DNA from 2 places in the Virgibacillus sp. M23 genome. Region 1 is predicted to be linked to the other one. Evidence: riboswitches for the same ligand, from Rfam matches in the RefSeq annotation. Region 1 holds a riboswitch; the other holds the start of a gene.
What was found. Region 1 has a riboswitch for lysine ahead of RVS70_RS03750 (Na+/H+ antiporter NhaC family protein). Riboswitches for the same ligand answer to the same signal wherever they lie in the genome.
Positions count from the first base shown of each region.

Region 2: linked by a shared signal. The riboswitch ahead of dapA (4-hydroxy-tetrahydrodipicolinate synthase) and the one ahead of RVS70_RS03750 (Na+/H+ antiporter NhaC family protein) in region 1 are both predicted to bind lysine.

Region 1 is NZ_JAWDHA010000006.1:46,370-62,107, forward strand. Features, by position in the region: gene RVS70_RS03695 (hypothetical protein) at 1-697, shown strand, start outside; gene RVS70_RS03700 (YbaN family protein) at 882-1,295, shown strand; gene RVS70_RS03705 (Crp/Fnr family transcriptional regulator) at 1,379-2,044, opposite strand; gene RVS70_RS03710 (HAD-IIB family hydrolase) at 2,118-2,876, shown strand; gene RVS70_RS03715 (NtaA/DmoA family FMN-dependent monooxygenase) at 3,598-4,905, shown strand; gene RVS70_RS03720 (ABC transporter substrate-binding protein) at 5,022-6,008, shown strand; gene RVS70_RS03725 (sulfite exporter TauE/SafE family protein) at 6,561-7,379, shown strand; gene RVS70_RS03730 (bifunctional metallophosphatase/5'-nucleotidase) at 7,393-8,790, shown strand; gene RVS70_RS03735 (YunC family protein) at 8,870-9,172, shown strand; gene RVS70_RS03740 (HD-GYP domain-containing protein) at 9,696-10,781, shown strand; gene yunB (sporulation protein YunB) at 10,842-11,621, shown strand; lysine riboswitch at 11,676-11,854, shown strand; gene RVS70_RS03750 (Na+/H+ antiporter NhaC family protein) at 12,027-13,577, shown strand; gene RVS70_RS03755 (sodium-dependent transporter) at 14,184-15,722, shown strand; gene RVS70_RS03760 (methionine/alanine import family NSS transporter small subunit) at 15,725-15,738, shown strand, end outside.
Region 2 is NZ_JAWDHA010000005.1:104,441-120,178, reverse strand. Features, by position in the region: gene RVS70_RS03440 (transposase) at 9-1,121, opposite strand; partial or broken gene tnpA (IS200/IS605 family transposase) at 1,133-1,342, opposite strand; gene RVS70_RS03430 (NAD(P)H-dependent flavin oxidoreductase) at 1,535-2,521, opposite strand; gene hutH (histidine ammonia-lyase) at 2,753-4,273, opposite strand; gene hutP (hut operon transcriptional regulator HutP) at 4,382-4,819, opposite strand; gene hutI (imidazolonepropionase) at 5,353-6,654, opposite strand; gene hutU (urocanate hydratase) at 6,655-8,331, opposite strand; gene RVS70_RS03405 (LysR family transcriptional regulator) at 8,580-9,464, shown strand; lysine riboswitch at 9,843-10,023, shown strand; gene dapA (4-hydroxy-tetrahydrodipicolinate synthase) at 10,138-11,028, shown strand; gene RVS70_RS03395 (SMC family ATPase) at 11,312-14,401, opposite strand; gene RVS70_RS03390 (exonuclease SbcCD subunit D) at 14,422-15,615, opposite strand.

The DNA of each region.
Region 1 (15,738 bases):
TGGAAAAGAGTTAGGAGCGTTTTTTCTTGCTCTTGAAAACTTAAATTCTCCTTATAAGGGCATAGGTCATTTGGAAATTGGACAAACAGGTGAGTTAAAAGGTGAACTAGATATGGATTTAAAGGCGTTTGTTTTTGAAGAAACCAAAGAATATCAAGAGGAATTAAATAAATTAATTGATAGTCCTTACGAATTTGATAGGGCAAAAGTTGTAAAAGCTGGGGAAAGTTTCATTTCTCGTCGTTCGATAAACGATGAGAAAATTATTCTGACAAATCAGGATACATCTCCTGAAAATATTATCTATACAAAGCGTGGTGCTAAAATTATAGATCCCTATCCACTGCTATATACAGGAGTATCTTTTGCTGCCAATTATGTGTTTAATTATCAAGCCTTATTCCACTTGTTTCATAACACAAAAAGATATCGCAAAGGGAATTATCATCTTTATATATCCCAATTAATAGCGAGTGCAGAAGGTTTTATTGAAGGGTATACTGGTAGTTCAAAACAGAAGCGTCATGCACTACATATTGAAGTGTTCTTAAAGTTACTTACAATGACGTATACACACTATAAGTTAGTAAATGAAACACCGGTAGACCGTGAACAAATAATTCGCTTTGGAACGAAAGAACAAGTGGAAGAGCGGTTACGAATTTACCTTAAGAAGCTTGAAGAATATCCAAAATAGTAATTATCTGTTACAATTTCACTCGGACTTACCCAATTATTGTTCCATGTTGTATACTTATGAAAGAGTATAGGTAAGATTTTTTCGCAGACAATGAGAAAGCTATAAGTGCTTTCGTAATCATGTAGTTATAGCTAATAATATCTTATTTCTATGTCATCTATTGCAGTATAATAAAAGTAAGGTGATAACCATTAAAAATATTAAAAGTATCCTGTTCTTTCTGCTTGGATCGATCTCGCTAGGAATTGGTGTTGCAGGTATCGTACTTCCTGTACTGCCAGGTGGGCCATTTTTTCTTTTCGCGTCTTTTTGCTTTGCGAAAAGTTCAAAGCGAATCGAAAATTGGTTTAAGGGAACTTCGTTTTATGAAAAATATGTAGAACGATTCCGCCAAAAAAAGGGTATGACACGTAAAGAAAAAATTCGCATCAATTTGATTGCCGATGCTTTTATCCTGTTTTCCGTATTTTATGTGGACATTCTCTTGGTGAAAATTTTATTAGTGATACTTGCTCTTTATAAACATTACTATTTCATCAAGAAAATTAAGACGCTTAAACCGAAACAAGAAGAAATCGCCAAGGATTTTATATAGGAAGCTTTCGTTGTTCAGATTTATAAGAAAATTAGCTATACCCAGTGCTGCGAGACGATGCATTTTTGCATCGTCTTTTGTTGTTATTCATATCGAATGCCTTCTGATAATTGTTGAAGCACCGGCCAATTTTTAATATGTAGCTTTTCTTTATTACGGATAAGGACATGTTGTTCGCTTAACCTTTTCAAAACACGATTTAAGTGACGAGGTGTAGTGCCGATAAGTGAAGCTACTTCATTCGTGTTCGTCGTAAAAAGCTGTTTACCAAATTTTGCATCGGAATAAATGGTACACAGGTATGCAGCGAATCGAGCTTCTACAGGAGCAAGCGCATTAATTCGGGATGCCACAGTACAGGTTTGTAGCTTGTAACTTAACTCCTCTAAAAGCATCTCTGTAAATGGGCTGTAAGTTCTTAAATAGCGCTCATAGATGGTATAAGGTATATAAATAAAAGTAGCTGGATGTATCGTAATAACATCTGATTGGATTGTTTTTTTCTGAAAATATTCGATGTCACCAAGAATTGATACTGGTGAACAAAATCGCAGGAGAAGCGATTTTCCTGTTACTTCATTTGTAGTTACACGATATTTCCCTTCTGTCAATATATAGAAGCCTGAAGCTTTATCTCCTGTATTGACAACCTGCTGACCTGCTTGAAAGGATATCAATTCTATATACGGTTCTAGATGATCAGGAAATGGAAGCTGAAAGGTTTGGATATAATTCATTAATGTAGTCATTTCGTTCTCCTTCGGGACATTGGTCCTTTTTATTATAACAAAACAGGATTATACTGTAAGCGAGGTGAAAGAAATGATTTTTGTATTTGATTTAGATGGTACGATTTGTTTTAAGGGTGAGTCATTAAGTTATGAGATGCGTGAGGCATTAGATGTTTGTATTCAGCATGGACATGAGATCATATTTGCTTCAGCTCGACCGATTCGTGATTTATTACCAGTTTTGCCGAAGAGATATCGCCATTTTCGAATGGTAGGAGGAAATGGAGCTTTCACATTTGAAAATGGAAAAATGCATGTGCGCACGTTTACTCCTAACTTAGTTTTAAAAATAAAGCGATTAATTGAAAAGTATCACTTAACCTATTTAGTAGACAGTGATTGGGATTACAGCTATACAGGTGAGGTGCAGCATTCTATATTTCGTAATCTAGACCCTGAAAAGCAAGCTGAAAATAAGTCATTAGACGAATTAAAGATGATAACCAAAATCGTCTTATTTACGACTACTGATGAAATCAAGCATAATTTGAGTCATTTACCTGTACAGATCTATGAACATGGGAGAGAGAATTTGCTTGATATATCTCCATTAGGAATACATAAAATGAACGGATTAAACCAATTGGGAATACAATCAGGGGAATTTATCGCATTTGGGAATGATCAAAATGATTTAGAGTTATTTAGAAATGCTACATATAGTGTTTGTGTAGGAGAACACGCCATGAAAGAATATGCAACAATTTCCATAAAAAAGGAAAATGTTCCCGCTACGATAAAAAATATTAGTGATTACGCCAAGCATTATAATGAAGCTTTAAAAACTTGATGATTATTAACAAGTTATTCCACCATTTTACCTTGCCTGTTGACCCGAGATTCTGTTATATAGATACCTTTATTTCAATCACTTGGGGTCCCCTTCTTCTGTAAACACATATTTCTTTTTCTCCAATAATAAAAGCATCTCCATAGTAGTCGTTTATTTTAGATATGACTCTCGGGGTGCTTTTTCCTCTAGCTCATTTAATTAGGTATCTTCAGATATACAGGTTTTTCTTTTGTGAATTTTGTTGCCTGCGTCTACTACAGAAATACGATTGGGACTGCGTAATAACATTAAATCTTGATATAGACTTCGTGATTTCGTTTCTAATTAGAAAAAAGTACAAAATTATTCTGGATTTTATGCTTCACAAGCATTATAATGATAATGATAATCAATATCAATTAGATAATCTACTGACTTTCTATTCTGTCTTTTAATGATGTAGGAACAGCAAATGTCGTTTGGTGTTGTAGCCAATCATGTTACAGAAGAAGTAGAAATAAAAAAGGAGGCATGGTTACTAGTTGTTTAACTAATTATTGGGCAGGGCAAGTGTGTTCCTTTTTGTTCTAAGGAGTTCATTGGTCAAGGCGACATAATTTCCAAAACAATGTTACCATTCATAGACTATTATATGGCTGCTGTGCCCATATGTAGAAAATACTTCTGATTAAAGCATTTTCCGGGTACAACTTACTTTGTAGGAAAGGTTTTGGTACATATGACCACAAATAGGCAGCTATGCATCGGTTTGTCCTTGTCAACAACATGGATGAAGGGGAATGGCTGGAGACATACAGACAGTGGTGTAGAAAACTTATATTCAAGCGACTTTTATGTGCAATTAGCGAAGATGGCAGAAGAGGCGAAACTTGATTTTATCTTTAGGCCAGATACATTGTTTCTGAACAAAGAGGTACTGGGGAATTCACCTGGCTTTGGCAGCTTAGATCCGACGCTTCTGCTAACTTCGATTGCTCGTGAGACCAACCGAATTGGACTGGTTACTACTGCTTCTACCACTTTCAACTCACCATATACGGTTGCTAGGCAGCTTCAGTCTTTGCAGTGGATTAGCAATGGGCGTGCAGGGTGGAATATCGTCACTTCCATTGAAGGTGCTGGAAATTTCGGGGATGATCCGATGCCGTCATCACCGGAAAGATATCAGAAAGCAAGTGAATTCACAGACATTGTCCGCAAGCTATGGGATAGTTATCCGAACGAATCGCTGGTTATTAATCGTTCTACAGGACAATATGCGGATAAGGAAATGGTTTCTCCGATCAATCATTCCGGTGATTTTTTTAGTGTTGAAGGACCGCTTAATGTACCGGCACATAAATCAGGGACCATTCCTTTGTTCCAAGCAGGCGCCTCAGAATCGGGACGTAACTTTGCAGCTTCGGTAGCGGACGCTATTTTCGCAGCCACTCCAGATATGGCTTCAGGTATTGAATTACGTGATGACCTAAGGAGACGAGCGAAGAAGCATGGACGCCATCCAAGCGCAATACGAGTTTTGCCTGGATTGTATTTTTTCCTAGCCAATACGCGTGAGGAAGCACTAGAACTACATCGGAAAGCGCATGCACATCTAAGTCAAGAGCATAGATATGCTTCAGTAAAATCCATACTTGGTATGGATATCAGTACACTACCTTTAGATCAATCGATAACAGTCGATATGCTACCCGATCAAAATCAATCAGTTCGCAGTAGGACGCATGCTGATTTGTTGCGCAGGTTAATTACACGACAGCAGCCCACAGTGGAAGAACTGTTGTCAAGGCCGGAGGTAGTCGGTTCTGCACATTGGGTCGTCGTAGGAACAGTTGAGGACGCGCTAAATGAAATTACGGAGTGGTTTGAAACAGGTGCTGCAGATGGGTTTATTGCTTTACCAGGAGGCTCGAAAACATCGATGGAACTGTTCTTTAGCGAGCTGATGCCAATGCTAGTTGAGCGAGGGTTGTTTAGGAGTGAATATACTGGGTCTACCTTACGTGAGCATTTAGGTATCACATAAACTGTCACTGAAATAAGTCTGATTGGATATCAGTTTTTATCAGTGAAACAATTAATTGGAAGATAGCTTAGATTTTAAGTATTACTATTATTATAGCGGGAAGGGGTTTAGGAAAGATGAAAAGATTTATGTTCGTTAGTTTAATCGCATTACTAATGGTTGTATTAGCTGCATGTGGAGGAGATAAAGATAGTGAGTCAAGTTCTTCTAATAATAGTGAAGACACGGCTCAAGCAAATGAGGATACTAGCGAGGAAAGCGAAACAAGAACAATTGAGTATCTTGGTGAAGCGTACACTGTACCAAAAACTGTAGAAAAAGTTGTTGTGACAGGAGCAATGGAAGCAATGGAGGATGCTACAGTACTTGATGTAAACTTAACAGGAGCGATATCTGTGGGAGGAGAGTTCCCAGAGATTTATGCTGCAGCGACCGAGGAAGCTGAATCCATTGGAGAAAAACAACAGCCAAATTTTGAGAAGATACTGGAATTGAAGCCAGATGTAATACTTGGAACAACGAAATTTCCTGAAGAAGTACAAGAGAAATTGCAGAAAATAGCTCCAACTATTTTAGTTTCGCATATTTCAACAAACTGGGAAGCTAATTTGAAGCTAATGGCTGAATTAACTGGAAAGCAAGCAGATGCAGAAACAATCTTGTCTGAATATGAATCAGATATGGCTACTGCAGAAGAATCATTAACAGAGAAGCTCCAAGGTAAAAAAGTAGCAGCTATTCGAGTTCGTGGAGGGCAAGTTTTCGTCTATCCAGAAGGTGTATTCTTTAACCCTGTACTATATGATGAACTGGGATTAGAAGTTCCAGACGAGGTGAAGAAAGCGAAAACACAAGAGGCAATATCTGTTGAACAACTAGCTGATATGAATCCGGATTATTTATTTGTGCAATTCTCTACTAGTGAAAATGAAGAAAATGAAACTGCCTTCGAGGAAATGAAAAAGAATTCGATTGTACAAAATATCAATGCATTTAAAAATGATCACGTGTTTGTGAACGTAGTTGACCCACTAATGGAGGGTGGTCCAGCTTATAGCCGAATTGAATTTTTAAAAAATGTACAAGAACATCTGGAAAAATAATGTTACGTTTTAATTTGTAGTTTTAATAGAGTCTATAGACTTTATAATTAGTAGGATTCATAAGTTAAGGTCTATGTCTAATAGAATCTTCTATTAAATTTATTCCATATAGTATATTTTTATATATAATTATCCATACTATAAATGGAAGGAGGGGACAAGCCCCTCTTCATAGCAGTGCCCATAATTGTTTGATGAGTAGGACTGTCATAATTATGGGCCAAGTTTTTATCAATATAATATTCTCTTTGACTTGAATATATATCATCCACATCCCTCCTTTGCTTTTGTATATATTATCTCCAGAAAGATTATTTTTGATTCAATTATGGGACGAAGTTATTAATTTTTTTGGTATTGATTACGTGAAAAAAAGACTTTATATGTTGACGAGATAGCAGTCTTAAGCCTTTTGGTTTACGGCTGTTTTTCAATATTTCATTAGAGGTTTTGAAGTTTATGTTAAACTGAATGCTTCCATATAGGAATTATTAAAAATCAATGCTAGTATTGAATAAGACAGAAAAAATGGTTGGATGGAAGGGATATTGATTGGTCTTTGTTATTTGTATACTTATAGGAATTTTGACAGCTTTTGTAGGTGGTTTAATGGGGCTAGGCGGTGGAATTATTCTTATTCCAAGCCTATTATTTTTAAACCAGCTTTCCGATGCATTTTCTTGGGCAACCCCTCAAGCTATTGTTGGAATATCATTAGTCTCTATGGTTTTTACCGCCATGTCATCAACTATTGCTTATTACAAGCGTGGACGTGTTGATTATAAAACAGGTCTACTGTTTTTATCTGGTAGTTTACCTGGCGGCATGATAGGGTCTTGGTTAAATCAATTTATTGATGGTGATCAATTTCTACTCTACTTTGGATGTATTACAATTGTCATTTCGCTCCTTTTCTTTATTAAGCGAAAAGAGCCAACAAAGCAGATAAGTAATAACATAAGTGAGATAAGGACATTCGAATTAAATGGAATAACATATCAATATACGGTGTCTAAATGGGTAGCTTTTGTACTATCATTAATAGTAGGAGCTTTGTCTGGGTTATTTGGTATTGGCGGTGGATCCATTATGGTGCCTGCGATGATATTATTATTTGGGATACCGGCGCATATTGCTACTGCTACGTCGATGTTTATGATCTTCTTTATTAGCATTATTGGAGCTGGAACACATATTGCTTTAGGGCATATTGAATGGCAGTATGTTTTCTTGTTTATTCCTGGTGCATGGATTGGTGGAAAATTAGGTGCTTGGGTTAACCAACTTCTAACAGGTAAAACACTAGAATGGATATTACGAATTGTATTAATCATTATTGGGATTCGCATGATTTCTCAAGGGCTATCATAAGGAGCATAACATAATGAAAGAGAATATCTATTTTTATTATACGAATGATTTACATAGCAATTTTGATCAATGGTCTCGTGTTACAGGATATCTTAAAGAGACAAGGGATAGTCGACGTAAATTAGGCTGTTCTTGTTGGGCAGTTGATATTGGTGATCATGTAGACCGAGTTCACCCTATATCAGATGCCTTTATGGGAAAAGCAAATGTTCAACTTATGAATGAAGCAGGGTATGATGTCGTTACGTTAGGTAACAATGAAGGTATTACGTTATCGCATCAGGATCTTTTCCATCTTTATGATGAAGCTGATTTTGAAATAGTATGTGCCAACTTACATAGTAGCGATCAAATAGAACCAGCGTGGCTGCAACAGAGTACGATTCTACAATCCGCTCATGGAGTAAATATAGGAGTTATCGGTTTAACGGCACCATTTAATGCCTTTTATCAGTTACTAGATTGGTATGTATCACCTCCATTTGAACAGTTACAACAGGTGATTGATAATGTGAAAAAACAGGCAGACATTGTCGTTCTGCTATCGCATTTAGGGTATAGTGAGGATCAAGAAATTGCCAAAAACTTCCCTGATATTGATGTTATCATCGGCGGACATACACATCATCTGTTGCGTAATGGCGAGTATGTTAATAATACATTAATAACTGCTGCCGGAAAACATTGTCATTATGTAGGAGAAGTTATTCTAACTTGGGACCATGATGAGCATAAACTGAGTCGTAAAGAGGCATACGCGTTGAATATAACTCATTTACCAAAAGATAAAACTACAGAACGAAGAATAGAGCAATTATATAAACAAGCTACTACCATTCTTGCTAAACCGATTATAGAATTAGCATATCCTTTAGAGGTAAATTGGTTTCAGTCAACGCCAATATTGCAGGCTTTAACAGAATCTATTAAGAAACAAACAGAGGCAGATTGCGCCATGCTAAATGCTGGACTCCTATTAGAAGGTTTACCTGCTGGTAAAGTGACTTATGGTGATGTACATCGCATTTGTCCGCATCCGATAAATACATGTGTCGTAGAGTTGAATGGTGACGAATTACTGGAGGTAATAAGAGCATCACAAACAAAAGAATTTATGCAATTACAATTAAAGGGTTTTGGTTTTCGCGGAAAAGTATTAGGTAAAATGGCGTTTGCTGGACTTGAAATGGATATGGAGGAGTTAAAAAATGGGGAGTACTTTGTAAAACAGGCATTTTTAGGGTCTTATCCATTAGATCCAGAAAAAACGTATACGGTTGCTACTGCGGATACGTTTACATTTGGCAGGCTGTTACCTGAAGTTGCTAAATCAGAAATCAAACAATATTATTTACCAGAATTCTTAAGAGATATATTAGTTTATACATTAAAAGAAGGATTTAAGGATTAAGCGTTTAGGCTTTTGTGACAATAGGCCCTTCATTTGCATATAGATATGAAGAAGAGAATGAAGGAGGCCATACACGTTTATGATTACAGTAAACCCGCTAGAAGTAGATGGAATCTTTTTTACGGCTATCGTTGTAGAATTACCAAAAACGAACTTGTTAATTATTTCGAATGAAGTCGGTTATATCATGTGTGCAGCTCTAGATGTGGATATATTAAATGAAAAATTAGCAGATCGAAAGGTAGTAGCTGGTCGTGCGGTAGGTGTTCGGACAATTGATGAGCTTTTGCATGCACCGTTACAAAAAATAACAGATGCATCCAAGCAATATGGTTGGGAAGAAGGAATGATAGGGAAAGATGCATTGATCCGAATCTCTTAGCTGTCGAGACAGGGAAAAAATTATTACTTTATTCACATCGTAATCCGAACGAATCAGTTCAGATTATTTGTTTACTCGTGCTCACCGCTCCAGCAAAATATTACGCTTTTTGCGGACATGGCTTCAGCTTCCTTGGGTAGCAAAGAGCGTTTTGCTGCGCGGGGTCTTTAGCTTGCGCTGTTCCCACAGGATATGGAAGACTTCGGTAGCGATACATCGTACACAGAAAAAACGCTCTGTTTTCAAAGCGCCTTCGGATTTTGATTGCGCCATGTAGTAACATTTTGTTTTATCGTTCGGCTTTTGGACTAACTATTTTCGTTTCGTACCAGACACTTTTTTACATCCTACGACCTACCATATAATGATGAATACGTTTCTTAAGAATCATAGATTTATAAAGGAATAGGTATAGATATTTCACGTATGTTCTGGTACTATTTGATTAGATTTATGTTAAAATAAGTGGATTTATGTAATTGAATGGGTGTAAATAACTATATATGTGTATTAGGAGAACATAATGAGACTTGCTAATACAAGATCAATAGAACCAGGCGCTATTCTAGCAAAAACAATATATAATGAAAGTGGCGTCATTCTGGTAAATAAAGGTGTTGCCTTAACAAAGCAGTTTCTTGATAGACTAGTAAAGCACGGGATTACATACATTTATATTGAGGATGAAGAAATGAAGGATATAGCGGCAATGCCGACCATTTCAAAATCACTCAGACGAGAGGCTTCAGAAACGATTAAGGAAGTATTTCTTTCCCTACAGCATAATGGATTGACAAACCGATCTTATATCCTTGATCAAAAAGGATCGGAACTTTCAGTGATTGTTCAGCAAATCACGAATGAGCTGCAACAAAACGAACAGTCATTATCATTATTAACCGATATGATTGTATCGGATAATTATATATTTCAACACTCTTTAAATGTAGCCATTTATGCACTGGCTATTGGTGTTAAGTTAAAGCTATCTAATAAGCAATTAGAAGAAATAGGGATGGCAGCAATGCTGCACGATGTTGGAAAGCTGTTTATTAGCCCAGATATATTACAAAAACCAGGAAAATTAACAGAAGAAGAATTTAAAATTATTCAAAACCATACAAGAACGGGATACCGTTTTCTTGTAGGTCAGGATAGTGTACCTTTTGTTGTATCACTTTGTGCCTTACAGCATCATGAACGGTTGGATGGATCAGGCTATCCACTTGGAATAACTTCTGAATCGATACATAAATATGCAAAATTAATAGGGATTGCAGATGTGTTCGACGCAGTTACAAGTAATCGTGTATATCGTGATGCCATGCTTCCTCACGAAGGTTTAGAAATCTTATATGCCGGATCTGGACAATTATATGATAGAGAAATGATTGAAGCGTTAAAGAGTTCTATTGTTGTTTATCCAAATGGTATTATGGTTGATCTAAATGATGGGAGACAAGGTATTGTTGTAAAACAAAATCCGCATGTTTGCGACAGACCAATTATTCGAATTAACAAGGAGCAAGGGAGAAAATTAGCTAAACCATATGATGTTAATTTAGCTAACGTACTAAATGTGGTGGTTTTCTCATGCAAAATAGATTGAGATTTTTTACATTCTAACCTTCTTGGAACAAGCATATGTTTGTTCCAAGGGGGTTTTTAGATGGGTAGACGATCAGGATTAAAGATAAAAGCAACTTCTCCAGCTAAGGCGATTTTTTTAATGACTTCAATTACATTTGTCATATTAACCTCCCTTAGTATTCTAATAGTAGATAAAGGGATAACTCCTCCACTGATGGAGATAGCCAAAAGGAAGACAGTTGAATTCGCGACTAGAACGATTAATGAAGCTGTGAAGTCAACGGAAAACATAAGCTTTGAAGACTTAATGGACGTTAGTAAAGATGAAAATGGATATCCTACCATTGTTGGTTGGAATGCTTCAGCAGTGAGCAGAGCATTGCGAGCTGCTACCATTAGAGCGGAATACTTTTTATACGGAATGAACAAAGGAGAAATGTTAAATACGGATGATCCAGATATGGAACCAAAGGATTACGGAGATTCAGCAAATGAACTTGCTGACAAAGATCCAACGGTAGTCGAGATTCCCATCGGTCAAGTGACCGGAAGTACTATTTTAGCTAATTTAGGACCCAAAGTCCCTGTTCATTTTGAAATTGTTGGCAGTATTCAATCAGATATAAAATACGAAATGAAAGAATTTGGTATTAATGCTGCATTGTTTGAAATTTATATACCGGTTACCGTTAATGCACAGATTGTCGTACCATTTACGACCGAGCCTGCGGAAATTACAACGAAGGTATATGTTGACTCAAGGGTACTTATGGGTGATGTTCCAGAATTTTTTGGTGGTGGAGAAGGAAGTAGTGGTCCAAACATAGCCGTTCCCAAGGATGACTTGAATATTGATTAAGTACTTGTTATAATAATTATTATTAGCTAGTTGAATATTTAAACCTTATCAGATCGGTGAGGTAGAGGTGCAATGGATATGATTAATCAGTCGGAGGATGACAACGATGATGATTGATGAAAGGATGTATTGCCGAAGCATAATAAGTGTCTTCCTTATTATTGCTGGTGTGCTTTTGAATAAGAAGTATACTGTCATGCAAGAAGCAATGTGCATGGAGAACTACTGATCGAAATGGAGGATAACGTATATTGTAAAGGCAATGGTAGGTTATTTTCTATCATTGTCTTTTTGTGTTTACAGAGCCCCCATTCTCTGACGCAGCCCCGTTTTCCACGTATCCCATTTTCTTGAACAGTATGTTTTCTTTCATTATTGCAAACAATCATAGTGGAGGTTACAACAATGGAAGGAACAATTTTTTCCCTTATTCCTGCAATATTAATGCTCGTATTGGTATTAGTAACGAGAAATGTATTATTATCTTTAGGAACTGGGATTGTAGCAGGAGCACTTCTCATTCATGATTTTTCAATATGGGATTCCCTAAAGGAAATAGGAATTATTATTTATACTATATTTATATCGGAAGGCTCGCTAAATACAGGTAACCTTCTGTTATTAGGATTTTTACTTTTATTAGGAATAATGACAGCTTTTCTCCAAGCTTCAGGTGGGAGTCGAGCCTTCGGTGAATGGATGATCAAACGTGTAAAAACAAGAGTCGGTGCGCAAGCAATGAGTGCGGTGCTAGGTATTATCATTTTTATTGATGATTATTTTAACAGCTTGGCTGTAGGGCAAATAGCAAGACCCTTAACAGATCGACATAAGATTTCACGAGCAAAGCTAGCCTATATTATTGATTCAACTTCGGCACCAGTTACGGTAATATCACCGATATCGAGCTGGGGAGCATATATCATTGGTATTATTGGTGGCTTATTTGTAGCAAATGGCATCACAGATATAGGACCTTTAGAGGCGTTTATTAAAATGATCCCATATAATTTATATGCATTAGGAGCCATACTACTTGTGTTTTTAGTAGCCTACTTAAAGATGGATATTGGCCCGATGAAAGCACATGAGCAAAGGGCAATTCAGACAGGAGAATTACTAAATCCTAAGCAGGATAGAGTACCGGGAGATTTAACCGATACGTTTGCAGCACATACAGATGGGAAAATCTATCATCTTCTTGTCCCAATTGGTGTTTTGATTCTTGCTACTGTGGTATCCATGCTTGTTACAGGTGCAAATGCAAGCGATGGTAATGTTAGCATTATATCCATTTTTGCAAATACGAATGTTAATCTATCGCTATTTATTGGTGGTACAATCGCTGTTTTAACATCATTTGTTTTTCATGGATTACAAAGGAAACCGAAAAGCAACGCAGGAAAAATTATTGTAGAAGGTTTGAAAACAATGCTTCCTGCTATTTATATACTATTATTGGCCTGGACAATTGGTTCAGTGATAGGAACATTAAAAACAGGGGAGTATTTAGCACAAATTGTAGATAATGCTTCGATTAGTCCGGCATGGTTACCGTTGTTATTCTTCTTGATTGCAGGATTTATGGCCTTAGCTACAGGCACATCCTGGGGGACATTCGGTATCATGCTTCCGATCGCAGCTGAGGTGACAGTAATTACAGATATTTCTATGTTATTACCTTCTATGGCTGCAGTGCTTGCTGGTTCTGTTTTTGGTGATCATTGTACACCAATATCGGATACGACAATTCTATCTTCAACGGGTGCTGGTGCAAATCATATTGATCATGTCTTGACTCAATTGCCATATGCGATTTTGGCAGCTGTTTCAGCTGGAATTGGCTATCTTATAATTGGTTTCACCAATCAAGTCGTATTTCCTTTAATTGCTACACTTGTTATCGTCTTAGCTATTGCATTAATCCTGCACTTTTTATCGAACACAAAGTCATAATACGAGATCGGTGTTATGCTACGAATGATTATGTATCGGGCATGTAACATACAGTAAAATCGCCGGTTTAGAATAGAGACCAATAGGTTATACTCTTACGGTGCTTACAATAGAAAACTTCGCTTGTTGTAGTCAGTTTATCTTATAACATGGCGATGGTATTCTGTGGAAATAAAAACTTTAAGCTAAAATCCAAGCTGTCGGGAATTTTTTCTCGGCAGTATTTTTATATAGTAGAAAAAATATTGTCCAACTTTTAAAGCTACGAAATGAAGTCTTTGTTCTGTGTGGAGGGAATGTAGCTAGAAGCTTTGTACAAATACCCGAAGAATCTCTAGTGTTACGATGAGGAATCGAGTATTTTTTCTTCTGGAGAAGTAACGAATAACCTAATCTAAAAGCCTATAATAATTGTTTAAAAATATCTAATAACTATATATGCTGTTTTTTTGTTAATTAAAATTAGAAATATCTTGAAATTCAAATAATTCTTTGACATAGTATAAAAGTACCGTTATAATACAAACAGAAATATCTGAAAAAATAAAACTTTAAAAACATTCCTTAAACCAACTATTTTGGTAAGGAAGAGGGGGAGGTATTGTAATGGAAACTCGTTCACAATGGGGGACAAGAGCAGGGTTTATTATGGCTGCTGTGGGTTCAGCGGTTGGACTAGGAAATATTTGGCGTTTTCCAGCTGTCGCTTATGAGAATGGTGGAGGAGCCTTTTTTATCCCTTATCTGTTCGCACTACTAACCGCCGGTATTCCTATTTTGATTATGGAATTTACGATGGGACATAAATATCGTGGTTCTGCACCGCTTACGTATAAGCGAATAAATAAAAAGACAGAATTTATTGGCTGGTGGGCAGTGCTCGTATCGTTTGTTATCTCTACGTACTATTCTGTTATTATTGCCTGGGCAATATCCTATTCTGTTTTCTCAATTAATTTAAGCTGGGGAGCAGATACGGAAGGGTTTTTAATGAATGACTTTTTACATCGTACCGTAGAACCAGGACAAATAGGAAGTCTTGTACCAGGTGTACTTATTCCATTAATTATCGTTTGGGTTGTAGTTCTAGGTATTTTATTTAAAGGAGTTAAGAGAGGAATAGAAATTGCAAACCGCATCTTTATTCCCGCTTTAGTTATTATTTTCCTTATTATTGTTATTCGAGCAATTACATTAGACGGAGCTATGGACGGATTGCAAACATTTTTTTCTCCAGACTTCAGTAAAATATTAGATGGAGAAGTATGGGTGGCAGCATATGGGCAAATATTTTTTAGTTTATCGATTGCCTTCGCTATTATGATCACATATTCAAGCTACTTACCTAAGAAATCGGATATTACCAACAATGCCTTTATTACAGGATTTGGTAATTCAAGCTTTGAGTTACTAGCTGGTATTGGGGTGTTTTCTGCTCTTGGATTTATGGCAGCTCAATCCGGTGTAGGGGTAGAGGAAGTAGTCTCAGGAGGAGTTGGTCTTGCCTTCGTAGTTTTTCCGGCGATAATTAATGAATTCCCAGGACTGAATGGATTATTTGGCTTTTTGTTTTTCGCTTCATTGGTACTTGCTGGATTAACTTCATTGATGTCAATTACAGAGACATATGTTGCTGGTTTAACAGATAAATTCAAAATATCCAGATCAAAGGCAGTTTTATTTGGAGGTGGAATAGCCGCAATTATTTCACTTTTATTTGCGACTCAAGGTGGTCTGTTCTTCTTGGATGCAGCTGACTACTTTATTAATCAATTTGGAGTAGCGCTTATAGGACTTGTTGAAGTAGTGCTTATTGCATGGATTCTTCGTAAAGTAAAGGATCTAAAAACACATGCCAATGCTATTTCTGATATTCGCCTAGGTTGGTGGTGGTCGCTAAGTCTAAATGTTATTACACCTCTAGTATTGGGGTATATGATGTTCGATTTATTCCGACTAAACCTAATGAAGCAATTTGACACAGAAACTGGAAATTATGAAGGATATGCAGATATATTTATCGTATTTGGAGGTTGGTTTGTTGCAGCAGCAGCCCTTATTATCGGTATTGTCATGGCTGCTACTAAGTGGAGGTCCGAAGCTAAAGGTGTTAGTGAGCATTCAGAGGAGAGGGAGGCCAAATAACTATGACTGGCAGTGT
Region 2 (15,738 bases), on a different contig from region 1:
TATTTTCATTAGGCACTTGCTAATAAGCGAATGCCTTCTTTTTTGATATTAAGCGCTGAATTATAATCTCTATCGAGATTTAGCCCACACGAACAAGCGTATGTTCTAATTTCTATAGGCATTGGTTGGGTATTTCCGCAACTCGAACAAGTTTTGGTAGATGGGAACCATTTATCAATTTTGATAAGTTGTTTCCCTTGTTCTTTTAGTTTGTACTGTAAGAAAGAAGTGAACATTCCCCATCCATTCTCAGCTACGCTTTTACCGAATTTAAGTGCTTGTGACATTCCTTTCATGTCTAAATCTTCAATCACAACAGCATCGAAGTTAGACACTAATTCCTTTGATTTATGGTGAAGAAAGTTCTTGCGTTGATTGGCAACTTTCTCTTGAATGTTAGCTACTCGAATACGTTGTTTATTCCAATTTGCAGAGCCTTTCTTTTTACGAGAAAGTTTACGTTGTTCTTTTGCTAATTTATTAAGTATTTGTCGATAAAACTTAGGATAATTGGCTTTCTCACCCTCACTATCAACAAACAACCCATCCATTGAAAAGTCTAAGCCAACAACTTTTTCAATTTCCTTCCTTTTTATCTCCTTCTCGTACTCTGTAAGAATCGAAATATAGTATTTTCCTGATGAAGTCATAGACAAGGTACAAGATTTGATGGTGTACTCCGAAGGAATTGCTCGATGTTGCTTGATTTTGACCATTTTTAATTTAGGTAATTTGATATGACCATCCAACAACTGAATATTTCCATTGACGACATTCGTTGTGTAGCTTTGTTTATGGCGTTTGCTTTTGAATTTTGGGAACCTGGCATGCCCTTTGAAGAAGGCTTTATATGCCTTATCTAAATTTAGTTGAGCGTTTGCCAACGCTAATGAATCGACTTCTTTTAGCCATTCGTATTCTTTTTTGTAATTGGCAGGGGCAGGATGTTTTACCTTTTTCCATGCTTCTTTATCATCTTTTAGGGTTTCATACGTTTCTTTTCGTTCTGCTAACATTTTGTTATAGACAAAGCGAACGCAACCGAAGGTTTTACGTATAACCAAAGCCTGTTCATCTGTTGGATACAATCTAAACTTGTACGCTTTATTTTGTTTAGCCATATCAAATCACCTCACTTTATCCTTTGATTTTCAATATATTTTTTTACTACTTCAATAGGCGAACCGCCAGTCGTCAACAAGCAAAAACTTCTTGACCAAAACATTTCTTTCCATAACTTTTTACGGACATGAGGAAAATCCCTCTTGCTAAGTCTTGAACTGGCACTTTTATAGGCATTGATGAATTTCGATAATTCACTGTTGGGTTGTGCTTTGAGCAAAAAAGGAAAAAAGCCTTTGGGCTGTCGCCCAACCGAAATTCATCCTCTTACCGTTGGGCTACGCCCTTCACACGCTTGAAGATGGAGACTTCTTTCGGAAGTACGTTAAATTCCTGTTTCTATTCGTTGTATAAAATCCATCTGTGTCAGTGGATACTTCATATATGGAGCCCTTTCAAAGACATTTTCACATTATGTTTGTGTCATAGTATTATCCTGACTGACAATATTTCGCGTTGCTTTTGTATACGACTCCTCTAGCTCACTAACAATTCTCTCAATTGATTGAACCTTGTCAATCGCGCCAATTCCTTGACCAGAACCCCATACATCCTTCCATGCCTTTACTTCTGGATTATCCAATTTTTCAAAGTTAATTTCTTGTTTCTTTTCTAATTGATTTGGATCAAGCCCAGCTTTTACAATACTAGGAATTAAATAATTCGCGTTAACACCACTAAATGCATCTGTATAAATAATATCTTCAATCGATGATTCAACAATCATTTGCTTATATGCATCAGGTGCTCCACTTTCTTCAGAAGGTATAAATCGTGTTCCCATATAAACAAAATCAGCACCTAGAATTTCTGATGCAAGGATATCTTCTCCTTCCGACATACCACCTGCAAGTACGATAGGTCCGTCAAAAAATGAACGGACTTCATGAATAAACGGAATTGGATTTAATACTCCAGCATGGCCGCCAGCTCCACTGGCAACAAGTACCAAACCATCAGCACCTTTTTCAATCGCCTTTTTGGCAAACTTTACATTAATGACATCGGAAAAAACTACGCCACCATACTGATGGGCAATCTCGACAACTGGACTAGGATCCCCCAAAGATGTAATAACAATGGGTGGCTGGTATTTTTCAATTAATTTTAAATCTTCCGTATACCGCTTATTGGAACGATGAGTAATAAAGTTTATACCCCAAGGTGCGATTTTCCTCGTCGGTTCTTTTTCTTTGAGTACATCAATTTCCGTATTAATTTGATGCATCCAGTCTTCTAAAATATCACTAGTTCTTGCATTTAATGCTGGAAAAGTCCCAGCAATTCCAGCACGACAAGCTGCCACGACCATTTTAGGACTAGACACTAAAAACATCGGTGCCATAATGACTGGTAGACGCATTGATAATTTCATTTGTTGAATTGCTTGTTTAGACATTTCTGCAAACTCCTCTTCATTATAATTCTCTCTTTTCTGTCCACTACATCAATAATGTGAAACTCCAATCAGTTGGGGTTTTGTTTTATAGAAGTTTCTCTTGCAGAATCCCTCTACATCGACCTCTAATTGCTAAGTATATTTCCCCCAAAATGCAATGGTTTTCAATTATTCCTATTTAATTACATAAGATATAATTATTGATAATTCTAATAATTCATCCTTTGTATGTCAAGTTATATCTAGCTGGAGATCCGTTGCATAATCCCCCTTTTTAACGTTTAAAAGCGAAGCAACTTCTTCTATATCTGTTGAGAAAATCCGATCTTCACTTATCGTTGGCACGACCTTCCGATATGCTTCCCATTTTTCTTTTAGTTTACCGGCCATTTTGTCTATCCCTGTGCTTTCCACTGCTTGAAGAGCACATATGCATTCAATTGCTAACACACGTCTTGTATTATTTATGATCAGCCTAGCATGTCGAGAACCTATTGTCCCCATACTGACATGATCCTCTTGATTAGCCGATGACGGAATCGAGTCGACACTGGCTGGATGAGCTAACGTTTTATTCTCAGATACGAGCGACGCTGCAGCATATTGCATAATCATGGCTCCAGATTGTAGCCCAGGCTGAGCACTTAAAAATGCCGGTAAGTCATTCAACTGTGGATTAACCAAACGCTCTACACGTCGTTCAGAAATATTGGCAAGTTCAGCAACCGCAATTTTCAGAAAATCCATAGCTATCGCAATCGGTTGACCATGAAAATTGCCCCCTGAGATAACCAGCTTTCCCCCATCAAAAATAAGTGGATTATCTGTTGCAGCATTTGCTTCTATTTCTAATTTTTCCTTTACATAATCCAGTGCTTGCCATGTTGCCCCATGAACCTGAGGAATGCAACGCAAGGAATAAGCGTCTTGGACCCGTTTTTCTCCTTGATGAGTAATTAATTGACTGCCTTCTAACCAAGCTGTCATTCGCTTAGCCACCGCTACTTGCTGTGGATACCCTCGTACTTCATGAACAGCTGGATGAAAAGCATCGATAATCCCTTGCAATCCCTCCATCGTTAACGCAGCTATCCACTCACTGTCATAGGCTAGCTTTTCGGCTTCTATATAATTCATGACACCAACTGCTACCATCGCTTGGGTTCCATTAATTAGTGCTAGCCCCTCCTTTGCTTGTAATACAATTGGTTGAAGCTGTTTTTTAGAAAGAACCGAGGCAGCATCAACCGCTTCTCCCTTTTCATTAAAGACTTTCCCTTCACCGATCATCACTAAGGCTAAATGCGCTAATGGAGCTAAATCTCCTGATGCCCCCAGAGAACCTTGCTCAGGAATAACAGGATGTATTCGCTCATTAACTAGATCTGCTAATAGCTCAACGAGCACAGGACGTACGCCAGAGAACCCTTTTAATAGTGCGTTTAAGCGAAGGACCATCATTGCACGCGATACCTTTTCTTCAAATGGATTACCAACTCCACAGGCATGTGAACGAATTAAATGTAATTGTAAATCCTCTACGTCTTTTGCCTCAATCATAACATCGCTAAACTTCCCAAAACCGGTCGTAATCCCATAAACAATTTCTTTATTGGCAACAATGTTATCCACAGCTAATCTGCTTTCTCGAACTTTTTCCATACTAGTTTTTGAAATGGTAATTTGCTCCTGTTCAATACAGATGCGTTTCAATTGATCTATGGTTAAAGAATCTCCTGATAGCTCAATCATTACGCTTCCCCCTTTTCATTAATACAATAAAAAAGAGGCGATAATGGCATACAAATAAGCCACCATCACCTCCTCATGTCTACTCACTTTAGGTAATGATTTATATAATTAAATATGATTAACACCTAGTCCGACAGCTTCATGCTCCAAGCCTTTTATTGGAGCTCCAATGGTACCGTAAAAGGCAACGGCAATCCATTCACCTTCTTCAGGATTTACATATGGGTTCCCACGAACAACAGCGAATCGTAACCCAACGGTACGCATCATTTCACCAATTGCCCACTGCCCTCTAGTAACCCCTTCTAATCCTTCTAAAATTGCATGATAAAGTGCATGTGTTTCTCGATAAACGCCTTCTTGAATTAGCTTGCTTCGTTTCACTGCCGTTTCTACTGCGGAAATCACTTTTTGCATATCCATTGATCCAACTTTTCCTTCACAAATTTGGACATCTGGAACTATCGATTGATAGGACGCTCGTTCTTGCTCATCTAGCATTGCAAGTAACGTAGCAATTTTTCCAATACGAAGTTTTTGTGTCATTGTTTCTTCTCCTAAAGGTCTCTGCTTATACAAAATGGTTTCTCAAAAGTCAGTTGCCTCCATACAACTGGAATACTCCGCTTTCGGGTAGCGGTTCAGCCTTCTTCTGAGTTGAAGACCTACTATGTAGTCCGCATAGCTCCTCTTTTTTGAAAGCCAAGTATATATCAAACGCTCTTTAAATAATCTAATCTTAACTAATGACTAGTAACTACTTTTAGTATACGTCTTCGTAAAATTATCCGTCAATAACATTTACAAAAAATTCCGTCTATTATTATTCAAAAATCAAATATTACATAGCTATAATCATAGGGTGAAACATCAATTAGTGTGGATTTTTATCCCCATTGAAGGTTTGTACCACAAGATTATGACCTAAAGGTCTTTAAACCACTCGGACATTTACTGGCAGTGGATATCTCTATTATCCATTATTGGTTTCACTTTATTGCTTTTAGTGGAAATATCACTGCCAGTTATATACGCAATAAATCGTATTAACCTAATTCCACCCCATCTTTTGTTATTTCTTATACGGAGGATACATGCCTGTTACATGTGGACAAGTTCTCTTGTTCTACAACTACCTTTCCCTTCTTGATAACTGTATCCACATGATTCATTCCATATTGATAGGATAGCATTAGATAATTTGGTACATTAAAAATCGTAATATCTGCCTGTTTACCAATTTCTAGACTCCCGATTTTATCAGCACAACCAATCGCATGTGCAGCATTGATGGTTGTTGCTGTAATAACCTCTTCAGGTGTCATCCCCATTTTTAAACAGCCAAGATTCATAATAAACTGTAAGGATAACGTTGGGGATGAACCTGGGTTTGCATCCGTAGAAAGAGCAACGGCTAAGCCTTGATCTATCATTTTTCTTGCTTGAGCAAATTCTGCCATTAGGAAAAATGCAGTACCTGGTAAAAGAACACCAATAACATCTTGTTCAGCCATTTGACGAATTCCTACATCCGATGCCTTCAATAAATGATCAGCTGAAATCGCACCAACAGCTGCAGCTAATTCTGCCCCCCCATAGGATTCAATTTCATCCGCATGAATTTTTGGAATTAGTCCATATTCCTTACCCGCCTCCAGAATTCTTCTTGATTGTTCTGGCGTAAATACGCCTCGCTCACAAAACACATCATTAAATGTTGCCAAATTCCGTTTAGCAACCTCTGGAATCATCTCTGAAATAACTCGATCTACAAAAATATCTGGATTTTCTTTTTCGGCTACTGGTACAGCATGTGCTCCCATAAATGTTGAAACAACATCCATGACATGATCCTTATTTAATTGCTTGGCAACTTCCAATTGCTTGATTTCATGTTCTGTCGTTAAACCATATCCACTCTTTGCTTCTACTGTGGTGACGCCATTTGTTAGAAATGTATCTAGACGCAGCTTCGATTCATGATAAAGTTGGTCATAATTTGCTTGCTGCGTAGCTCGAGTTGTTGCGTGAATACCGCCTCCTGCATGCATGATGTCCATATACGACTTTCCTTTTAGTCGCATTGCATACTCATTCTCCCTTGTTCCGGCATGAACAAGATGTGTATGAGGATCGATCAGACCTGGGGAAACTACTTTATTAGACGCATCGATTTGTTTAGCTTGAGCAATTTCATCGGCATACTTCGCTTGAATTTTTTCCGTCGTACCAATGGCAATAATCTCACCGTCCTTCGCAAGTAATCCACCATCTTCTATACTATTAAGCTCTCTCATTGCATCAGTTTTAGCTGGCTTATCGGTATTTCCACTTATGGTAAGTAATTGAGCTGCATGTTTAATAAATAGGATATCTGACATTTATAACGCCCCTTTACGTTGTAGCATTGGAATATGAACACCTTTTTCCTTCGCAGTATCCTCGGCTTTTTCATAGCCTGCATCCACATGACGAACAATCCCCATCCCAGGATCTGTTGTAAGGACGCGATCCAAACGCTCCTCCGCCTCTTTTGTTCCATCGGCAACAATAACCATTCCAGCATGAAGCGAGTATCCCATACCAACGCCGCCACCGTGGTGGACACTGACCCAGCTAGCTCCCCCAACACTATTAATCAACGCGTTTAATATTGGCCAGTCCGCTACCGCATCGCTTCCATCCTTCATCGCTTCCGTTTCTCGATTTGGTGAGGCTACGGAACCTGAATCAAGATGATCACGTCCGATAACAATCGGTGCTTTTAATTCACCTCGTTCAACCATACGATTAATAATTTTTCCAAAGCGGGCTCTTTCTCCATACCCTAGCCAGCAAATCCGAGAAGGGAGTCCTTGGAAACTAATTTTCTCTTGCGCCATGCGAATCCACTTACACAGCGACTCGTTCTCACTAAATTCGCGCAGGATGACCTCATCTGTCTTATAAATATCTTCTGGATCGCCGGATAATGCCACCCAGCGAAACGGTCCTTTACCTTCACAAAATTGTGGGCGAATATAAGCAGGAACAAATCCAGGAAAATCAAATGCATTCGCTACTCCTTCATCCTTGGCTACTTGGCGGATATTATTTCCATAATCAAAGGTAACCGCCCCTTTTTGCTGCATTTGCAGCATTGCCTTAACATGAACTGCAATACTTTGTTTAGATAATTGAACATAATTCCCTGGATTATTCTCCCTTAATTTAGCTGCTTCTGCTAACGTCATATGAACAGGGATATAGCCATTCAGCGGATCATGAGAGGAGGTTTGATCTGTTAGTACGTCTGGAATGAATCCTTTTGTAAGCATTTCCGGTAGAAGCTCAGCTGCATTGCCTAACAAGCCTATAGATAGCGCTTCCCCTTTACTACGCGCTTCTTCAGCAAGCTTTATTGCTTCATCTAAGCTATCCGTAGAGGTATCTAAATAATTTGTATCTAATCGACGCTGGATACGATGAGGATCTATTTCTATAGCAATACAGATCCCCTCATTTAGTATCACCGCTAAAGGTTGCGCTCCTCCCATGCCGCCTAACCCCGCCGTCACAGTAATCGTTCCTTGTAAACTACCGTCAAAATGCTGCCTAGCACATTCTGCAAATGTCTCATATGTTCCTTGCACAATTCCTTGGCTGCCAATATAGATCCAGCTGCCCGCAGTCATTTGCCCATACATCATTAAACCTTTCTGATCCAATTCATGAAAGTGCTCCCAATTCGCCCATGCTGGAACTAAATTCGAGTTAGCAATCAGCACTTTCGGAGCATCTGTATGCGTACGGAACACAGCAACGGGTTTTCCTGATTGAATGAGTAAGGTCTCATTTTCCTCTATCTGTTTTAATTCCTTCACAATCGCCTCGTAGCATTCCCAATTTCGTGCTGCTTTACCTATCCCACCATAAACCACTAGCTCGTCTGGATTTTCTGCCACCTCTGGGCTCAGATTATTATTCAACATTCGAAGAGCAGCTTCTTGTATCCATCCTTTCGTATGTAATGCTGAACCACGATATTGTTCTACTTGCATGTTCTTTTCCATTCTCATTTTCTTCATCTCCTCCCTATGTTAGCAACCTCAAATAAACCGTTTACATTTTCTGTAGTTAAAAAATTCACATTCCTTTTCCATCTGATTATCGATCCTTCTGTTTATTTGGTACTATAGATAATAGAAGACATAACATTTTTTTAATTTAATACCATACATTAAAATTATAATTATAATAATATATAATTACAAATATAAATATTCTATATTTTTATAAAATTCAACTATAAATTAAGGAGATTAGGATGGAATTTCGCCATTTAGTCTATTTTGTTACGATTGTTGAACAATCAACCTATACTCGAGCAGCAACCGTCTTACATGTATCTCAGCCATCACTTAGTGCTGCTATTAAAAAGCTAGAGAATGAAGTAGGATTGACATTAATTAAACGTAATACGAGGAGCCTCGAGGTCACAAGTGAGGGTAAAATACTTTATCAAGAGGCTAAAAAATTGTTAAATCACTATCAGCATGTATCTAAAGAAATGATCCGCTTGAAAGAGCAGGGACCGCTGGAACTCACAATCGGTTTAATAGAGTCCTCCAATTTTTGGGTACCAAAAATTTTGAAACAATTTCAGAAAGAATATCAGGATGCTCATATAAAATTATTAGAAATTCTAAGTTTAACGGATGTAGAGAAAGCTTTAACAAACTTCGATATTCATCTAGCTATAACAAATCAGAATTTGAATAATGATGCGATTGAGACATTACCTATCTATGAGGAAAAATTAGTTGCTGTTCTTCCTCAAGGGCACAACTTACAAGATCATACAGAGCTAACTATTTATGACTTGAAAGACGAAACATTTATCATTTGCAAAGAAGGCTTTCAAACAAGAGAGGATATTCTTTATGCATTTGCTAAATCAGGGATTCAGCCAATGATTCAATTTGAAATCGAGCGATTTGAAACAGCATGTCGTCTTGTTATCGAAGGTTTAGGAATCACAGTTGTTCCTGAAAACTATGTTAAAAATACAGTTCATTCAGATTATCATATAAAACATATTAACGATTCACATTTATCCAGAAGCGTATATCTAGCCTATGAGAAAAATCGTTATTTACCTCCAATTGTACTGAAGTTTATAGGATTGGTGGAAGAATTCTTTAAACAGTGATGCCCTTAGTTCACCTAGAAGTATTTCGTCCTATAGAACACGTACCACCTCAAGCATAGACTGGATGTCAACTTGTCATATTTTGATTGATTCGAGTAATTACTCTAGGTGAGATGCTTAGCTAAATTATGTTTTTCCCCACATATAACTAGCAGTAAGACCCCCGCTTCAAGCAATAAAGGAACAACACTATTGGTAACTAGGGGGACAAACAAAACCTTCAATTGATTGAAGGTTCACTTTATTTGTATGTCATTAAAGGAACAATTGAATAAACGATAGGCATCATTTCCTTGCTAAAATTCAAATAGCCTTGCGTGAAATAAGGAAATCTGTTATATTACAGACAATTAAATATTTCTTATTTCAATTATTTGAAGTGAGGATAGAGGTGCATCGGTCATCATTACACAGTTTGAGGATAATGAGATCCATTGACGATTGTGGAAAGGGATCGTTGCCGAAGTAACAGATAACTCATTATTTACTGTTGCTGGTTCTGCTATTGAATAAATACAGGACTGTCGTATAGGTAACTATATGGAGGGCTATCTGACGCAGAAAATGAAATACTACATTTCTGCAGTAGCAAACCCTTGCTGCTGTTTTTTTGCGTTAATTAGAAATGGTCTATCCATCTATTGTTTTAACTTATCACAAGGGGTGTAAAGAAATGGAATTTGGCCAAGTATTAACCGCAATGGTGACACCATTTGATCAACATGGAAAAATTGATTTTCATGCCACAAGATCTCTCGTAAATTATTTAATTAAAAATGGAACGGATGGGCTGATTGTTGCTGGAACTACAGGTGAATCAGCTACATTAACAGATGAGGAAAAGATTCAGCTTATGCGCTTCGTTGTTGAAGTAGTAAATGATCGAATTCCGGTATTAGCTGGAACTGGGGCAAATAACACAAAAGCTACTATTAATTTAACAATACAAGCGGAAAAAGTTGGAGTTAATGGTATCATGCTTGTTACTCCATACTACAATAAACCTTCGCAAACAGGAATTTATCAGCATTTCCAAGCGATTGCAGCAGCTACTAATCTCCCTATTATGCTTTATAATGTACCGGGAAGAACTGGTGTCAATTTAACTGTAGATACTACGGTACAGCTTTCTAAAATAGATAATATTGTTGCCATCAAAGAAGCGAGCGGTAACCTTGATGCGATGTCAGAAATAATTAGACGCACATCCAAGGACTTCTCCCTATACAGCGGAGATGACGGACTAACATTACCAGCATTAGCTATTGGAGGAAAAGGTGTGGTCTCAGTCGCCTCCCATATCATTGGTAATGAAATGCAAGAGATGATAAATCAATTTAGCTTTGGAAATGTCAAAGCTAGTGCAGCGCTACATCAACATTTACTTCCAATCATGAAAGCTTTGTTTGCTGCACCTAGTCCTTCGCCCGTCAAATCAGCATTATCTATGAAAGGTGTTCCAGTTGGGGATGTTCGGCTTCCAATGGTACCTCTAACACAAGAGGAAACAAACAATCTAAAACAAACATTACAGCACTTACAGTCCATCGTTTCAGCAAGTTAAACGATTATGAAGAGCGAGAGACTATAGAAATTGAGATAAGTAATGTCGAACTACTATTCGAATATGAAGTATATCAGGATAGTAGTTCGACAGTTCTTTGGAATAGTAATTATTCTACCGAGAGAAATCGATGCATGAACGTCTATCCTAGCCGAAAAAATTGTGAAAACAGCACATGTCAAATGTAACTACGCCAGTGAAAAGCGATACAAAAATTCACTAGGATTCAGCTTTTGATAGCCCTCCTCTATTCAGTTCCTTTAAAATTCTTTAAAGGCTACCGTTACTTTACAACAAATTTTGCTCGACTAGATCCTTCTTTTGTCTTCTTTACCTCGAGTACTGCTGGGAACATAGCTTTTAATTCCTGCACATGTGAGATCACGCCAATCATTCTACCCGATTGCTGTAAACCTACCAATGTATCAACTGCTTTGTTTAGTGCTTCTTCATCCAGCGTACCAAACCCTTCATCAATAAACATTGTTTCAATCGAAATATTGCCTTGAAAACTTTGAATAACATCTGACATACCTAGTGCCAAACAAAGAGCTGCATTAAACTTCTCGCCTCCGGATAAGGATTTCACATCTCTTGTCTGTCCCGTGTATGCATCGAAAACGTCGAGGCCTAGACCACTCTGTCTTCCATGCGATTCCTGCCTGTCACTACGACTCAGGAAAAATTGACCATTTGATAATCGATCTAATCGTAAATTTGCCGCATCGATAATCTGCTCCAAATACTCAATTTGTAAATACCGTTCAAAGGATATTTTCTTGTTATTTTGCCCTCTTAATACATCATGGAGATCGGTTATAGTGGCTAATTTCTTTTCCAAGTTATTAGCTTGTTCAGTGACCTCGACAATGTTTTGCTGTAGTGTAATGATTTCCTCATAGTATTTATTTGATTGATCCCATGTCTTTAATGCTTGTTCGTATTCTACTTTTAATTCTTTCAGTTTGGCTTCAATAGTCGTTAATTCAACCTGCTGCTTATCTTTCAATTCTCTGTTCAGATCACGGACCTGCTTTTGCAGCGTAAGCCGATGCTGATTATATTCTTCTATGCTATGCTTTAACTGCTTACGCTCATCCTCTTTCAGCTTAGCTTGTTGAAACACCTCCTCCGTTTGGAAGGACGCTTGGCTTAATGCATCAACAAACTGTTTGTCTGCATTCTCCCGCCTTATCTTCGTTTCCTGCAGCTGGTTGCTTGCATGACTAACATCGGATTCACTTTTAGTCAATTCTTCTTTCTCCTGCAACAGCTTTTGTTGTATTTGCTCCCAGCGCTCCTCCAATTCCTTTCGTTGCTCTTCTTTTACTTCTATTTTTTTCTCTAATTCAGACAGAGTTCTCACATCTTGAGGAATCTTTTGTATTCTTTCCTGATAAACAGCATGAGCAGTACGATAAGATGCAACTTGCTCTTGATAATATTGCTCCGTTCTTTTCACTTTAGCTTCTACATCTTTGGTTTCTTTTAATGCCTGTTCGTACATAGCTTTATATTCAGCAAGCTGTTTTCTATCATGATGTAATTGCTTCACTTCTTCACTTAGTTGCTGCCCTTGAAGTACTAATGCTTCTTTAGCACTTGTTACATCTCTCTTATTTATGGAATAGTTATTTAATTCATTTTCCCTTTCCTTTAATTGTACGCTTACTGAATTCCATTCAGCAAAGCTGTTACGATATTGCGTATCTAGTATCTGAAATTGCTGCTTCGCTTTTTCTAAATGCTCCCTCGATACGTTACGATCCCTATTTATGGCTTTTTGTGGATGATCGATACTTCCGCAGACCGGGCAAGCTTGTCCATCATGTAGATGCGCTGCTAGAATACTAGCTTGATTATTAAGCCAATCCCTTTCAATTTGTTGGTAATCAGCTTGCGCTTGAGATGCTTCTTGATGTTTTTGTTTGGATTCTTTTTCTAATTTATCGTGTTTTTTTGTTAACTCTATATAATCTATTAGGACTTTTACTTGATCTCGCATCTCTTGTAATCGTTGCTGTTTATCTGGTAACTGCTCGACTGTGAGATCGAGCTTTTCTATTTGTTCGTGAATAGCTTCTGCTCGCTGATTCTTTACATCGAGTAGTTTTTGAAGTTTCTCCAATTCGGAGGCGCCATCCTGCACTTGCTGATTCAGCTTATTCAACTGTTGGTTAGACGCATCCATTTCTTTAACTATTGGTAAATAATCCTTTAGTTGTTCCAGAATAATACGTAGTTGTTCTCTTTCTTCCTTCTTATCTTCCTCTTTTTTATACAAGGCTTGCACTTGCTTTACTCGCTCGTTAGCTGTTTTAAGCTTATTTTCTGCGTAGTGAAGATTCTTTTGTTGCATTTCCTCTTCTTTATGCCAATCATTTCGCTGTTTTTCATAAGGAATGAGGTTGTTAGCTCGCTCTGCATCGTCTAATTGTTTTTCTCGCTTTTGATATGTTGTAAGCTGATTATCTAATTCGTTTAGTCTGGCTTTTTTTTGTTGCATTTCATTGAAACGATCATTTATAGCTTTTGCTTGGTGATATTCCGCCTGTTTGTTATTATGAGCCTCATATGCTTGTTCATATCTAGCCTTATCACACGCGATTCTCTCCATATAAAAGTGACTTTCTTCTTGTAAACCAGTTATAACCTGATTGATATTGTAATGCTCACTTTCTAAAAGCTGAAATAGAAATGAATTTTCTCGTTTAGGTAACCTCACTTCAATATGCTTAATCAATTGATCACGAGCTTGGATAGCTTTATTGTATGCCTGTTCTGCATTAGCCTTCTTCTCTCTCATCCGTTCACTAATTTTTTTATACGGTTCCGTCTTAAATAGTCGACGTAATATTTCTTCTTTATTATCCGTTTTCGAGGTGAGTAGCTTACGGAATTCTCCTTGCGGAAGCATAACAATCTGCTTAAATTGATCCTGCGTTAAACCAATTAAAGCTTCTATTTTTTTGTTTATTTCAGATACAATCTGCCTATCTACACAAGGAATTTCATTGCCATCTATTAGCTCATAGAATTCGTATCGGTCACCTGTCTTCGTTTTATTCCCTTGCTTCACATGGCCTAGTTGGCGCAGAATTCGAAAAATACGACCGCCTAATTCAAACAGTAACTCCACTGCTGTATGGACATTGTCATCGGCAAAATCACTTCGCAGCATATTTTCTTCTCGATCTTCTCCGCTTGCTGAGCCATATAAAGCAAAGCAAATACCATCAAATATAGTCGTCTTACCGGCACCAGTATTTCCAGAAATAACAAATAAACGATACGCTTCTATTTCCGTAAAATCTATTGTTTCCGTATCTTTATATGGGCCAAGCGCTGTCATTGTTAACTTTAAAGGTCTCAATTATTCCACTCCCTTCTGCATTAAATGGTAAGATAAGGCTTCAACTTTTCTGTTTGTGTTACATCTGATTCCTCATGCAGCCATTCATTCAGTACTTCTTTAAAAAGCTGTTCCGTTTCTTGTGTTGCTTCTGTTCCCTTCACTTCTTTGTAAAAAGCATGAAATAATTCAAGTTCTGACAGCTTGGTGCGTTCTACCCGATTATTCTCCTCATCATCAGCAAGAGAAAATTGATTATGCTTCCGTTCAACATGCAACGCATTTGGGTAAACAGATCGCACCTTTTCCATCGGTGAAAGTACTGGTAACTCGTCTGTTAAGCGAATAAATACATAATCATCATTGATAGGGTGTGTCAGCAACTCATTTATAGAAGCTTCAACTGTGCGCACATCTCTTCTCGGATGCAGTATACGTTTCTCAACATTAACAGCACCTTCTCCATCTATTTCCACAACATAGAATCCTTTCTTATGATGCTCCTCTGAAATAGAGTACTTCAATGGAGATCCAGCATAACGTATCGTCTCGTTCCATACATAATGCGCTTGATGCAGGTGTCCTAACGCTGTGTAATGAAATTTTGCAAAGTGCTCAGCAGCTACGTATTCCGATCCACCAATAGATAATGGACGTTCTGAATCACTCGTATTTTCTTCTTCTGCTCCATAAGGAGTAACGAAAGCATGTCCTACAAATACATGTCTAGCATGTGAATCCATTCTCCTCTCAATCTGCTCGATAATTTTCTTTGCTGCATCATTATGTGTACGAACCGTATCATCCTGAAAAGTAGTTCTTACCACACTTGGATCACAATAAGGAACTAAATGAAAATGAACTTCTCCATCATGATCATGTAAAACAATTGGTTGTAAATCATTCGTGAGCGTCCCTACAATATGGCAGCCATTATCTCGCATAATTTTACTACCAAAATTTAATCGGCTCGGACTATCATGATTCCCAGCAATTGCCAAAACCGGAATACGAAGTTGAAGTACGATTCTCTCTAAAATTTCATCTAAGAGATGTACCGCTTCTGTTGGCGGCACTGCTCTATCATATAAATCTCCTGCAATAATAACAGCATCAGGTTTTTCATTTTCAATAGCCTCGATGAATTGATAAAGTATGTACGCTTGATCTTCTGTCATATAGACACCCTGTACTAATTTGCCAAGATGCCAATCAGCAGTGTGAATAAATTTCATTCCATATTCCTCCTTATAATAAGATTCATCTATTATTCTTCGATTACTGTAAAATTCCATATTTCATAGTATAAAGTGAAACTTCCATCCGTAGGGGATTTTGTTTATCCCCACGGATGGTTA